2 linked regions of the Undibacterium sp. 5I1 genome follow. The protein of the gene in region 2 interacts with the protein of the main gene of each other region in a pairwise test. Links are inferred from orthologs where the notes say so. Each region holds a gene or a part of one and is shown on either strand. Other genes may lie near its edges. The genes, in order: dprA and recA.

Region 1 (6,675 bases), 870 kb from region 2 along the record:
ATATTAAATAAAAGCAGATGTATCTTAGAGATATTTGGCGGAAATAAACGCCGATCATAATTGCAATGTGAGTCCGGTAGGTCGCTGAGCGCAATACCGATCTCGGGTGGAATGTAAACATCATTGCCGGTTCAAACGCAAGTTCAAATACAGATTCGCGGATTCAAACATCAGCGTCAATTCAGCAGACGCAACAGGTGCAGCGCGGCAGAAAATTAAGCTAAAGTTTTAGCGAGAGAATTGACTGCCGACTTCGATCACAAAGCCCTTGAGAAATTCTGCAACAGGCAAGCGCTTACCGCCGGGTTTTTGTAGCTCGGTCAAACGTAGGCATTGCTCGCCACAGGCAACCACCACACCTTCATGCGCGTTAGCGGCAATGACTCGACCCGCTGGTCTGGTTTCTGTGCCGGATGATGGCTTAACGGCTTCAGCACGCCAAATTTTGATGACACTGCCATTCATATTGGCATGTGCCCCGGGAAAGGGATTGAAGGCACGGATTTTCCTCGCCAAAACATCGGCGGCTAAATTGAAATCTAATGCAGCTTCTTCTTTACTGATTTTGGCAGCATAAGTGACTCCTTGTTCGGGTTGCACCGTTGTTTGTATGGACGCTTGTACTTCCTCTAAAGCCCGCAGCGTTTGTACTATCATTTCGCCGCCAAGTTGCGCCAGTTTGTCATGCAAACTACCGGTGCTGTCATCCGTCGCGATGGCAATACTTTGCATACTCAGCATAGGCCCGGTATCTAGTCCTTCTTCCATCTGCATAATCGTGATGCCGGTCTCGCGATCACCGCTTTCAATCGCGCGATGAATAGGTGCAGCGCCGCGCCAGCGAGGTAAAAGGGACCCGTGAATATTGATGCAGCCTAGTGGTGGGATGCTGAGAGTCGAGCGTGGCAAAATCAAACCATACGCGGCAACCACCATCACATCGTGCTGCGTATTGCGTAACAGATCGTGCGCTTCTTGTGCGATTTCTGGATATTTACCGTCTAGTCGCAAAGAAGTCGGCTGCGCTACCGCAATCCCATGCTGCAGGGCAAACTGCTTGACCGCGGAGGCGTGCAATTGCATGCCACGACCCGCCGGACGGTCCGGTTGGGTCAACACTAATGGGATTTCAAAGCCTGCTGTATGAATGGCTTGTAGTGCAATTGCGGCAAATTCGGGCGTGCCGGCAAAAATGATGCGCATCAACGTGCTTTCGACGATGGATTCCGACCAGTGCGTTGTTCTTCGCGCTCTTCTTTGAGCATTTTTGTTTTGATGCGATTGCGTTTGAGTGGTGACAAATACTCGACAAATACTTTGCCTTTGAGGTGATCCATTTCATGCTGAATGCAAACGGCCAACAAGCCATCAGCGTGGATTTCAAATGGTTTTCCATCGACATCCAAAGCGCGGACTTTGACTTCTGACGGACGTTCAACCCCATCATAAATACCAGGTACTGACAAACAGCCCTCGTCATAGACTTTTTTCTCTGCACTTGCCCAGATAATTTCTGGATTGACGAACACGCGCAAATCGCTATTGGTTTCGGAGGTATCGATTACCACCAATTGTTCGTGCACATCGACTTGAGATGCCGCCAGGCCAACGCCCGGTGCGTCATACATGGTCTCGGCCATATCGGCGGCAAGTTTTTTCAGGCGTTCATCAAAAACGCTGACGGGTTTAGCCACTTTATGCAAACGTGGATCAGGATAACGGAGGATATTTAGTATAGACATAAGACTTTTCACAACAACGAAAGGGCGTTGCAATGCGGTTTTTCTTGCTACTTCAATGATTTATAGGCAAAATTTGATTCACTTTGGCAAGTTGTTACTCGCCTATCTGCTTTACCATCTAGCATCCAGCACCACGCATCGGACAACATTCATGAAAAAGTTTAGCACAATCGCCTTGCTTCTCGCAGTTGCCTTCCCCGCGATAGTCACTTTACCCGTTGCAGCGCAGGATGTTGTCAGCACAGTTCGCACTGGCAAATGTACCTTTTTGCCGGATGCGCCAGATAAGCATGAAGTAATCAAAGGCGATACTTTGTGGGGAATTTCTGGCACATTTTTAAATAATCCTTGGTGCTGGCCAGAAGTATGGGGCATGAATCGTGAAGAGATTCGTAACCCCCACTGGATTTATCCGAACCAAATCGTATATTTCGACCGAGTTAATGGCCGTTTGCGTTTAGGCAATCCAATTAGTGGTGCAGGTTCGGTCAGTACTTTGGCAAATGGTTCTGTAAAACTGCAACCTCAAATCCGCAGCGAATCTTTAGATTTGAATGCAATTACGTCGATCCCGTCTAATCTAATTGAGCCTTTTCTGGTGCAGCCCCTGATAGTAGAAGAGAAGACCCTTTTGAACGCCCCGCGCATCGTAGCTGCCCAAGAAGGGCGCGTCAATATGGCAAAAAATGATAAAGCGTATGTACGCGGTGACTTAAAGGGAGGCACATCCTTCCAGGTGTTCCGGCCGGGCGTACCACTAAAAGATCCAGACACTAAAAAGGTAATTGCTTATGAGGCGGCATTCTTAGGGACGGTCAAGTTGGATCGTGTTGCTAAGACTGCGGATGGTGTGGATACTTTTATCGTCAGTAATTCAAAAGAAGAAATGACTGTCGGTGACCGGCTGGTGCCAGTGCCGCCTATGCCGATTCTAAATTATATGCCACATCCACCCGAGCAGACTGTCAGTGCACGTGTTGTTTCGATTTACGGGGGTGTTAATACGGCGGGACAAAACCAAATTGTCAGCATCAATCGCGGCGCTAATGCAGGTCTCAATCTAGGTACTGTTTTGCAATTATCCCGCTATGGCAAGGTTATACAAGATAAAACAGATAACAAAAATGCGATCCGCTTACCGGATGAGCGATATGGCTCTTTATTTGTTTTTCGCGTTTTCGACAATATTTCTTATGGCTTGATCATGAATGTCACTGACGCTGTTGCTGTGGGTGATGTTGCTAGTTCACCTGAATAAATTGTCAACCTACGACCCAAATATCAAGCAGCAGCAAACAGCAACAAATAACAGCATGTTTGTAACAACGCAAAAGACTGACTTAGCTGACGATACGGACTGGCAGGATTGGCTTCGGCTAGAGCAAACCTCAGGTGTCGGGCCAGAAACTGCCCGTAAGCTGTTGGCCGCATTTGGATTGCCAGCGCAGATTTTTGCAGCAAGCTTCTCTGCGCTGACCCAAGTTATATCGGAAAAAATTGCACGGGCTTTACTACAGGCGCCTTCCGATCAACTTCAACAACAAATCAATCTTACCCAGAATTGGTGCGCATCGCCTGGTAATCAGGTAATGACCTTGGCCGATGCCAATTATCCGCGTGCCTTGCTTGACATCCCTGATCCGCCAATTTTGATTTATGTCAAAGGCCGTGCTGCTTTATTGGATGCGCCAACCATTGCCGTTGTCGGTAGCAGAAATGCAACTACGCAGGGCATCTTAAATGCCGAGCAATTTTCTGAAGCGTTAAGCAAGGCTGGTTTAACAATTAGTTCTGGCATGGCTGCAGGCATTGATGCCGCTGCGCATCAGGGCGCTCTGCGCGGCGCTGGATCGACCGTGGCTGTGATTGGTACTGGCGCCGATATTGTTTATCCGGCACGCAATCGCAGCCTTGCGCACTTGATTGCTGATGGTGGTTGTATTGTCAGTGAATATGCGCTTGGCATGCCAGCGATTGCCTCTAACTTTCCGCGCCGTAACCGGATTATTTCTGGCTTGGCAAAGGGGGTATTAGTCATTGAGGCAGCCGCGCAGTCAGGTTCATTGATCACCGCGCGCATGGCGGCAGAACAAGGGCGTGATGTATTTGCTATTCCTGGCTCGATTCATTCACCTTTGGCTAAGGGCTGCCATCAACTGATTAAGCAAGGTGCAAAATTAGTCGATAACGCGCAGGATATTTTGGATGAGTTGGGATTTTTGCCACTATTTTCAAGCGGTGTCGGTAGCCGTGATCGGTCGCTAGCTAATTCGCTTGCCCCAAACTTCGTACAAAATGCAGTAAGAGCCGATGTAAATGTCAGCGTGTCGGCCGCCGACAGCGAATTATTAATTGCGATTGGCTACGATCCCGTGCACATCGATATGCTGGCTGAGCGCGTAGATATGGATGCGGGAAGCCTGAGCGCACAATTATTATCATTAGAGTTGGACGGGCATATTGAGCAGCTCGCTGGCGCCATGATTAAACGCCTGGGGTAATTTTGCGTAACTTCTATAATTCCTAAAACTAAAATAGCCATTAAAAATTGGGGAGTATCGTCAAAATCTGGCATATTGAACAGGTAATACATGGATATGTTAGAATACTACTACCTAGTATATATAATAAGGCAAGTTTCGCAGTGATTTTGTATCATTGATGATGCAAAAAAGCAGTAACGCAGGACTTGTCTCGAATTCTCCTTGAGGCTACAGTAACGGCATGTTCGATATTCTTGTATACCTCTATGAAACCTACTACCGCCCTGACGCATGTCCGGACACGGTAGCTTTGGCTAAAAAACTTTCCGCAGTCGGCTTTGAAGAAGATGAAATTTCCGAAGCGCTGGACTGGCTCACCGTTCTGGCCGACACAACGAACGAAATCGATAAGCAGACCGAATCTGATGTTCTCGCATCCAAGGGTTTCCGTATCTACGCCGAGCGCGAAATTGCAGTTTTGGGTACGCCAGCCATGGGTTTTTTGCAATTTCTGGAATCCGCTGGCCTGATGAACTCACAACAGCGGGAGATCGTGATTGAGCGTGCTCTGGCAATTAACGAGTCTCCTGTTCCTTTGGATAAGCTCAAGGTCATCGTTCTGATGATGCTCTGGAGTCAGGGCAAAGAACCGGATATGCTCATGTTTGACGAATTGCTATTATCCGACGAAGAGAGCGAACCTCGCTTGTTGCACTAAGTTCACTAAAGCACTGTCATCGCTTGTTTTGTGGTAAAAAACATATCTCGATTGCAGTTTTTCATCGATCACGTTTATTATTCGCGCTTAATATGCCTTGTGTGCATGGGTTTGCGCTATCTTGTTGCAGCGGCGCAAGCAAATTTAGGCTAGGCTTGCGCTGCATTGAGACGAATTAAGTTTTTACTTTACCCTTTAGTGATTAATCAGTATCTGTTTAGCATGCACCGATTCAGCCAGTCTCTGATATAGAGACGCCAAAGAAACGATAGAGAAATAACACCATGACCAAAACCCTCATCATTGCCGAGAAGCCCTCAGTCGCAAATGACATCGCCAAAACTTTGGGCGGCTTTACTAAACATGATGATTATTTTGAGTCGGACGATTATGTATTGTCATCGGCGGTCGGCCATTTGCTAGAAATCACAGTACCAGAAGAATATGATGTTAAGCGTGGCAAATGGAGTTTCGCCCACCTGCCGATGATCCCGCCGCACTTCGCACTGAATCCTATCGCCAAGACCGAATCGCGCTTAAAGGTGTTGAATAAACTCATCAAGCGTAAAGATGTTACTGCTCTTATCAACGCATGCGATGCGGGTCGTGAAGGAGAGTTAATTTTCCGCTTGATTGCGCAGCATGCCAAAGCCAAACAACCAGTAAGTCGTTTGTGGTTGCAATCTATGACGCCAGCATCTATCCGCGATGGCTTTAAAAAGCTACGTACAGATGAAGACATGATGCCGCTGGCGGATGCCGCGCGTTGCCGCTCTGAGGCTGACTGGCTGATCGGTATTAATGGCACTCGCGCCATGACGGCATTCAATTCTAAAGAGGGCGGTTTTTATCTCACCACAGTAGGTCGCGTACAAACGCCAACCTTGTCGATTGTGGTAGAGCGCGAAGAAAAAATTAAGAAGTTTGTTTCTCGTGATTTTTGGGAAGTCCGTGCAGAATTTATTTGCGCCGCGGGTATTTATGAAGGGCGCTGGTTAGATCATCAATTCAAAAAAGATGAGCATGACCCAGAGAAAAAAGCCGAGCGTTTATGGAGCAAAGCAGCGGCAGAGTCGATTGTCGCTGCTTGCAGAAATAAACAAGGCAATGTTAGTGAAGAATCTAAACCAGCGACACAAATGGCGCCGGCATTATTCGACTTGACCAGCTTGCAGCGTGAAGCGAACTCTCGTTTCGGTTTCTCTGCCAAGAATACACTTGGATTAGCGCAAGCGCTGTATGAAAAACATAAGGTGCTGACATACCCGCGTACTGATTCCCGTCACTTGCCGGAAGATTATTTAGATACGGTAAAGCAAACGCTCGAAACGGTCTCGGAAAACAATAACTATTACCAGTTCGCCGCCCAGATCTTGAATAGTAATTGGGTCAAGCCGAATAAGCGGATATTTGATAACGCCAAAATCAGTGATCACTTTGCGATTATTCCAACTAGCCAAGCGCCAAAAAATTTGTCCGAGCCAGAGCAAAAGTTATATGACTTAGTGACACGTCGCTTTATGTCCGTATTCTTCCCCGCGGCAGAATTCCAAGTCACGACTCGTATTACAGAAGTGTCTGGCTATCAGTTTAAGACCGAAGGCAAGGTCATGACCAACCCTGGTTGGTTAGCTATTTATGGCAAAGAGGCACAAGACGATAATGACCCGGAAAATAAAGGCAATTTAGTTGCTGTTGCTAAGGGTGAAAAAGTCAAAACAGAAAAAATCAC
Region 2 (6,515 bases):
TTGGTCCGAGCAATTTCGTTTTGCTGCCAGATTTTGCCATGCGGTCTTTAAGCATCATCATGTCACGGACAGGAATGCCTTCGGTAATGCAAATTGCCAGATCGAGGTCCGCTTCGACCGCTTCCCAAATCGCGGCAGCAGCACCTGCAGGTGGTACGTAGATAACAGAAACTGTTGCGCCAGTAGCCGCTTTTGCTTCAGATACGTTAGCAAAAATAGGAATGCCTTCGAAATCTTCGCCAGCCTTTTTAGGATTGACGCCAGCGACGAAACAGTTTTTACCGTTTGCGTAATCGCGGCACATACGAGTATGGAACTGGCCAGTTTTGCCAGTGATACCTTGGGTGATAACTTTTGTATCTTTATTGATCAGGATGGACATATCTGTTCCTTGCGATTATTAAGCGTGAGCTGCAGCAGCGGCAACAACCTTCTGCGCTGCTTCTTCCATCGTATCAGCGGCGATGATAGGCAGACCAGAATCAGCCAGCATCTTCTTGCCGATGTCTTCGTTGGTACCCTTCATGCGTACCACCAACGGTACTTGCAGGGAAACCGCTTTAGATGCAGTGATGACACCCTCAGCAATCACGTCACAACGCATAATGCCACCGAAAATATTGACCAAGATCGCTTTCAGACCTGGATTTTTCAACATAATCTTAAACGCTTCAGTCACTTTTTCTGCTGTCGCGCCGCCGCCTACGTCAAGGAAGTTAGCTGGCTCACCGCCGAACAACTTAATCGTATCCATCGTTGCCATTGCTAGACCAGCTCCGTTGACTAAGCAACCGATATTGCCGTCGAGCGAGATGTAAGCGAGGTCAAATTTAGATGCTTCAATTTCAGCCGGATCTTCTTCATCCAGATCGCGGTAAGCCACGATTTCTGGTTGACGGAACAAAGCATTCGCGTCGAAGTTGAACTTAGCATCGAGAGCAATGACTTTACCCGAACCGGTCAAAATCAAAGGATTGATTTCTGCCAGTGAACAATCGGTTGCCATGAAAGCTTCGTACAGACCTTTTAACTGAACGCGTGCGTCAGCGATAGACTCTTCTGGCACACCAATTTTGCGGGAGATATCATCTGCCTCTGCATCTTGCAGACCATTAGTCGGGTCGATAGCGATGGAATGCAATAGTTCTGGATGTGACTCAGCCACTTCCTCAATGTCCATACCGCCTTCGCTGGACGCCATCAAGACGACGCGCTGGCTGATACGGTCAGTCACCATACTGACGTACAGTTCTTTTTTAATATCAGCGCCTTCTTCGATCAGTAAGCGACGGACTTTTTGGCCTTCTGGCCCAGTCTGATGCGTTACCAATTGCATACCCAGAATCGCAGTCGCGTATTCGCGCACTTGCTCAAGGGATTTAGCTACTTTGACGCCGCCACCTTTACCACGACCACCAGCATGAATTTGCGCTTTGACAACCCAAACTGGGCCGCCTAAAGTTTCGGCCGCTTTAACGGCTTCATCTACGGACAGGCATGGAATACCGCGTGGTACTGTCACTCCGAATTTGCGGAGGATTTCTTTACCCTGATACTCATGAATTTTCATACGACTTCCCTTCAGACACTGAGGTATTAGTTGATAGGCAAAACAAAATAAAACAACAAAAATAAAAACAGTAAAAACGAACTAAGCAGATGATTTTGCGTCAGGCGGCGAACTACTTGCCACCGCCCATCGCGGGTAATATTGCACAACAGCTGGGCCATCTAGCCTTAGCGCATGGCAACGATTAAGTTGAAAAGGTTGTTGCTGGTTGTCAGAAGTGCGGTCAGAACTGCTGGCGCCATCGCGGGTATCAATCACATCACCGGCAAAAGCTTGCACCGCAGCGGTCGGGAGAATTTGGGCTAGCTCGGTAATATGGGTGCAGCCATTAATGCCAGACATTCTTTCTTTAACACCTTGCCGGAACTGCATCATCAAGTTAAGCCCAATTAACTTTTTATAATCTGGGCCTATCGTGTTGCAAAAGCCTGGGTACGGTACCGCATCCGAGACCGCCATTGCATCAACAATGGTCAAGTTGGTATCGATCGTAATCCGCAAACTAAGATCATGCAGCGGTGAGCCAACCGGCCGGATGCCAGAAGCAAGTTGAATGTCGCGGGTTTTGGTGTCGGTAATGTGAGCGTCAAGATCCCACAATCCATCATCGCGAGCGAATGCGTCGATTTGGATTGAGCGCGTGTGCTTAAGTGCACGGCGAGAAGTGGATATTGGTAAGGGCATATGCCTGATGGCGGCTATTTCAGTGTAAAGAGCCACAATTGCGCGTCGTCACCGCAGTTTCTACGATAACAGCCGCTCTTGCGGCCCTGCAAAAATCCCGAGAAGTGTAGCACAAGTCGATGCGTAAGCTCCTGCGTTTTGCGTCAAAGATCGTAGCTACAATTTAAATCGGTTCTTTTTTTGTGGCTTGCGCTACAGATTAATTGCCTCATGCCAAAGATAAATTCACACGAGCTCAACATACAGATGAAGCGATAACTAAGTAATTCGTCTCGACAAGATGAGAAGCCGTCATGAAGTATTTTCTCCTTGTCAGTGAAGGTTAATATTTCTGAGTGCGGCTCAACAGCAATACACTCCCCATTTCTTTAAATAAAAATGGCTTATAGCCCAATGAATATATGGACAATTAAAATATACCTACCCAGAGTATTATTTTCAATAATATCAACGGAGAGGCTTTACCGAAATTATAGTTGCTGAATATTGCTTAATATTTCTTAGAGAAAATCTTTATTATTTCCAAAAAACTCCATATATAGACGCTTATTCATCAGTATCTTCGTCACGGGGAGCGCGCATTGCGGTCTGAATTGCTTTGGAAGAAAATCCTCGCTGCTGCATGAAACGCGCCTGCTTTGCACGCTCAAGATGGTCTGCAGGGGAATGAGGGAATTTTCTGTGCAGCACATCGATCGCACGACTCAACTCTGATTCCGCCAACTCAGCTTTAACGCGATCAATTTCTTGCCCGTCCATCTGGTGGCTCTGTAATTCGGCGAGTATCCGCTGATTGCCGAAACGTGCTACACGGCGATTTACTAAGGAATCTGCAAAGCGTTCGGCCGACAGATATTTGGCAGTTTCTAACCAATCCAGAAGCACCGAGATATCTTCGCCTTCTCGCGCATGAGGCTGGAGCTTATGCTCCAACTCCATCCGGCTATGTTCTCGCATAGAAAGATAGCGCAGTGCTCTAGCTTTTAAACTGATTTTTAATTTAGCCATGGTTAAGTAAATATCCCAAAATATCTGCTCAATAAAAAACCGGAATATGCTTGTATTAGAAGCGTATTCCGGCTTGGACTTTTTGACTTGAGTTTTTGACTCAATGGCCGCCGTCGTAATATGGCTTGTTTAGGCTATTTCGCCAGGCGCTTAGTGAGTTTGCAACTAATAAGTTTGCGAATAATCAATTTGCGGCATCAGAATGACTCAACTTACATTAAGCCTATTCAGCCTTCTCCGCTTTTTCAGCTTTTTCTGCCTTCTCCGCTTTTGCTGGCTTTGATTTAGTTTTTTCTGTCACCAACTCTTGCAGCGTCGGCACTTTTAAATGCACACGAACTTTGTTTTCAATCTCATGCGCGAGTGCCGGTCGCTCGCTCAGGAAACTCCGTGCATTATCTTTACCTTGTCCGATACGTTCGCCATTGTAGCTATACCAGGCACCGGCTTTTTCTACAATCTTAGCGTCAGCGGCCAAATCTAAAATCTCGCCTTCGCGGGAGATACCTGCACCGTACAAGATATCAAAATGCGCTTCTTTGAAAGGAGGCGCTACTTTGTTTTTGACTACTTTAACTTTCGTTTCATTACCGATGACTTCGTCACCGGCTTTGATGGAACCTGTACGACGAATATCCAGACGAACCGATGCGTAAAACTTCAATGCGTTACCACCAGTTGTGGTTTCTGGGCTACCAAACATGACACCGATTTTCATACGGATCTGGTTAATAAAAATAACTAGTGTATTCGTACGTTTTATGCTGCCAGTAAGTTTGCGCAGAGCTTGTGACATCAGACGCGCTTGCAAACCCGGCAAAGAATCACCCATATCGCCTTCGATTTCAGCCCGTGGGGTGAGCGCAGCGACCGAGTCAATAACGATTAGATCGACGCTGCCTGAACGTACCAGAGCATCGGTAATTTCTAATGCCTGCTCGCCGGTATCCGGTTGTGAAATCAGCAAATCAGATAAGTTAACGCCTAGTTTTTGCGCATAGCCCACATCCAAAGCATGCTCCGCATCAATAAATGCGCAAGTGCCGCCCAACTTTTGCATCTCTGCAATGACTTGCAATGTCAGCGTTGTTTTGCCGGAAGATTCTGGACCATAAATCTCAACGACACGACCGCGTGGCAAACCGCCTACGCCCAAGGCGACGTCCAGCCCCAAAGAACCCGTGGACACAACTTGCACTTCTTCTACCACTTCACCATCGGCCATCCGCATGACGGAACCTTTGCCAAATTGTTTTTCAATCTGTGCAAGTGCGGCTGCTAAAGCTTTGCTCTTGTCTGAGCCGGTATCGGATTTTTTGTCGTCCATAATTTCTTTCAGGTATGTTGCGCTTTATGATTTTTTGAAATGTGCCGATGGGTTTTTTACAAAAATCAGCAGGTTTTCTACATCTGACGACACTGTATAAAAAATCAGTGATTTATGCAAGCAGGATTTTAAAGAATTTATTATTACCTAAAACTGCCAACTGTCGATTTTCATTTAACTTTGACCTTTTGGGAGTGCGCATCAACATTTCTTATCTTGGCTATTAATTAATTTGCACAATTTGGTTATCTGAGAAAATCGGATCTTTAATGATTAGCTCACATCCATTTTCGTCGAATAGCGTTTGAATGACCTTAAGACTTGATAGCGATTATCACTTTTGTCGCGCTGCAAGCTTTTGCTTAGGTCTGTTAACATTGAAACTTGCAAATGAATTGATGCCAAAATGCAAGAATGCGCCATGGCGCTGCTTGCTTGTGGCTTTGTGCTTGTTTAGACCCAATCCCTTACTCGGTTTATCTCGGTTTTGTGTTAACGGGTTCCGGCTTCGTCAGTTATTCTAGGGCAAGTATAGTCGTTCTGGAGAATCGGCTTGGCTCCTTGTCACAAGAAAAAGAACAAACAATACCTGTTCATTAGTCAAGTTCATTAGTCAACTTTTGTTATCCCCATTTTGAAAACATATCGGCTACTTATGAAACGAAAGCATCAATTCCCTCAAACTTCTGATCGGGCGACGGTCTTAGCCCACACCCGGAATCTCAAAATGACCAGCTCCGCGAGTGCGTACGTGCGCGGTAGCACATCAAAATTTTACGAATGGCTTGAAACATCCAGTATGGGGAAAATACCCGAAGGGCCACCTATATGGATTTGCGGGGATTGCCACATAGGCAATCTTGGACCGGTCGCTGATATTGACGGTAAAGTTGATTTTCAAATCCGAGACTTTGATCAAACGGTGATCGGCAATCCTGCCCATGATCTGATCAGGCTGGCGTTGTCTCTTGCATTCGCCGCTCGAGGTTCTAACCTTCCTGGCATTATGACGGCGCATATGCTAGAGGTGTTAATGGATGGATACACATCGCAATTTGTGATCGGCGATGAGACGCCGATCCCAGTACCGGCGGTGGTCCGGGCTTCAATGAAAGTAGCACGGAATCGCACCTGGAAGCATCTCGCACGGGAACGTATTGCGGATGTCCGGCCGCATATTCCGCTAGGAAAAAAATATTGGCCAATCCTAGCCAAAGAACAAAACGCCATCCGATCTGTATTTTAGAAAGGAAGGGCTATCGATCTGGTGAACAAGATTCGCAGCAGGAATCTTGAAGATAATGTCAGTCTTTTGGATGCCGCCTATTGGGTCAAAGGGTGCAGCTCACTAGGCCTGTTGAGATATGCTGTACTTTTGGATGTTGATGATGTGAAGACTAAACGACAAGAAATTTGCTTGATGGATATCAAAGAAGCGGTAGCAGCAAAAGCTCCGCGGTATCCAGATAGCGGCATGCCATTGGTCAATGCAGAACGTGTCGTAAAAGGTGCCAGAAATCTCTCTCCCAATCTTGGCGAGCGCATGATGACCGGACGCATATTAGGCAAATCGGTCTTTGTAAGGGAACTTAGGCCAGAAGATCTAAAATTGGAAATTCAGACTTTATCTCCGCGAGAAGCGGTAAAAGTTGCACGTTATGTTGGCGCCATAGTTGGTAAGGCTCATGTACGACAAATGGATGAATCAGTTGCACTGGATTGGTTTAAAGAATTGACACGTAACCCGTCTAGTAAAGAGGCGCCCAATTGGCTGTGGAAGTGTACGGTAGAGTTAGCTGCGCTACACGAAGCGGCCTATTTAGATCATTGCAGGCGTTATGTCTCGACTCAAATTGATGATTAAATCGCCGCAAGCTCATGAAGGATCGATCCTTCTGCCTTTTCTGGACTATATTCACTGAACAA

The links.
Region 1: the proteins of recA (region 2) and dprA interact in binary tests that used the Bacillus subtilis proteins (3 or more experiments, as listed by UniProt). The link is inferred for Undibacterium sp. 5I1 from one-to-one orthologs.

Annotation. Positions count from the first base shown.
Region 1 is NZ_JAVIWI010000001.1:3,351,423-3,358,097, reverse strand. Bases 2,175-5,149 are described here. They hold dprA (DNA-processing protein DprA), read left to right. Parts: upstream 2,175-3,055; coding sequence 3,056-4,243; downstream 4,244-5,149. Other genes in these bases: RGU72_RS14745 (DUF494 domain-containing protein), read left to right, coding at 4,467-4,943; RGU72_RS14755 (LysM peptidoglycan-binding domain-containing protein), read left to right, coding at 2,175-3,000. Outside these bases: fmt (methionyl-tRNA formyltransferase), read right to left, coding at 229-1,203; def (peptide deformylase), read right to left, coding at 1,203-1,742; more of RGU72_RS14755, read left to right, coding at 1,894-2,174; RGU72_RS14740 (DNA topoisomerase III), read left to right, coding at 5,228-6,675. UniProt on the Bacillus subtilis protein: Protein that helps load RecA onto ssDNA during transformation. Binds cooperatively to circular ssDNA, is able to bridge different segments of DNA. Favors the loading of RecA onto SsbA- or SsbB-coated ssDNA and formation of RecA-DNA filaments.
Region 2 is NZ_JAVIWI010000001.1:2,476,027-2,482,541, forward strand. Bases 2,538-5,352 are described here. They hold recA (recombinase RecA), read right to left. Parts: upstream 4,590-5,352; coding sequence 3,486-4,589; downstream 2,538-3,485. Other genes in these bases: recX (recombination regulator RecX), read right to left, coding at 2,801-3,262; RGU72_RS21415 (DUF2252 family protein), read left to right, coding at 5,245-5,352. In the rest of the region: sucD (succinate--CoA ligase subunit alpha), read right to left, coding at 1-382; sucC (ADP-forming succinate--CoA ligase subunit beta), read right to left, coding at 401-1,585; RGU72_RS10965 (DUF2889 domain-containing protein), read right to left, coding at 1,652-2,254; more of RGU72_RS21415, read left to right, coding at 5,353-5,835; RGU72_RS21420 (DUF2252 family protein), read left to right, coding at 5,857-6,453. UniProt on the Bacillus subtilis protein: Multifunctional protein involved in homologous recombination, DNA repair and competence.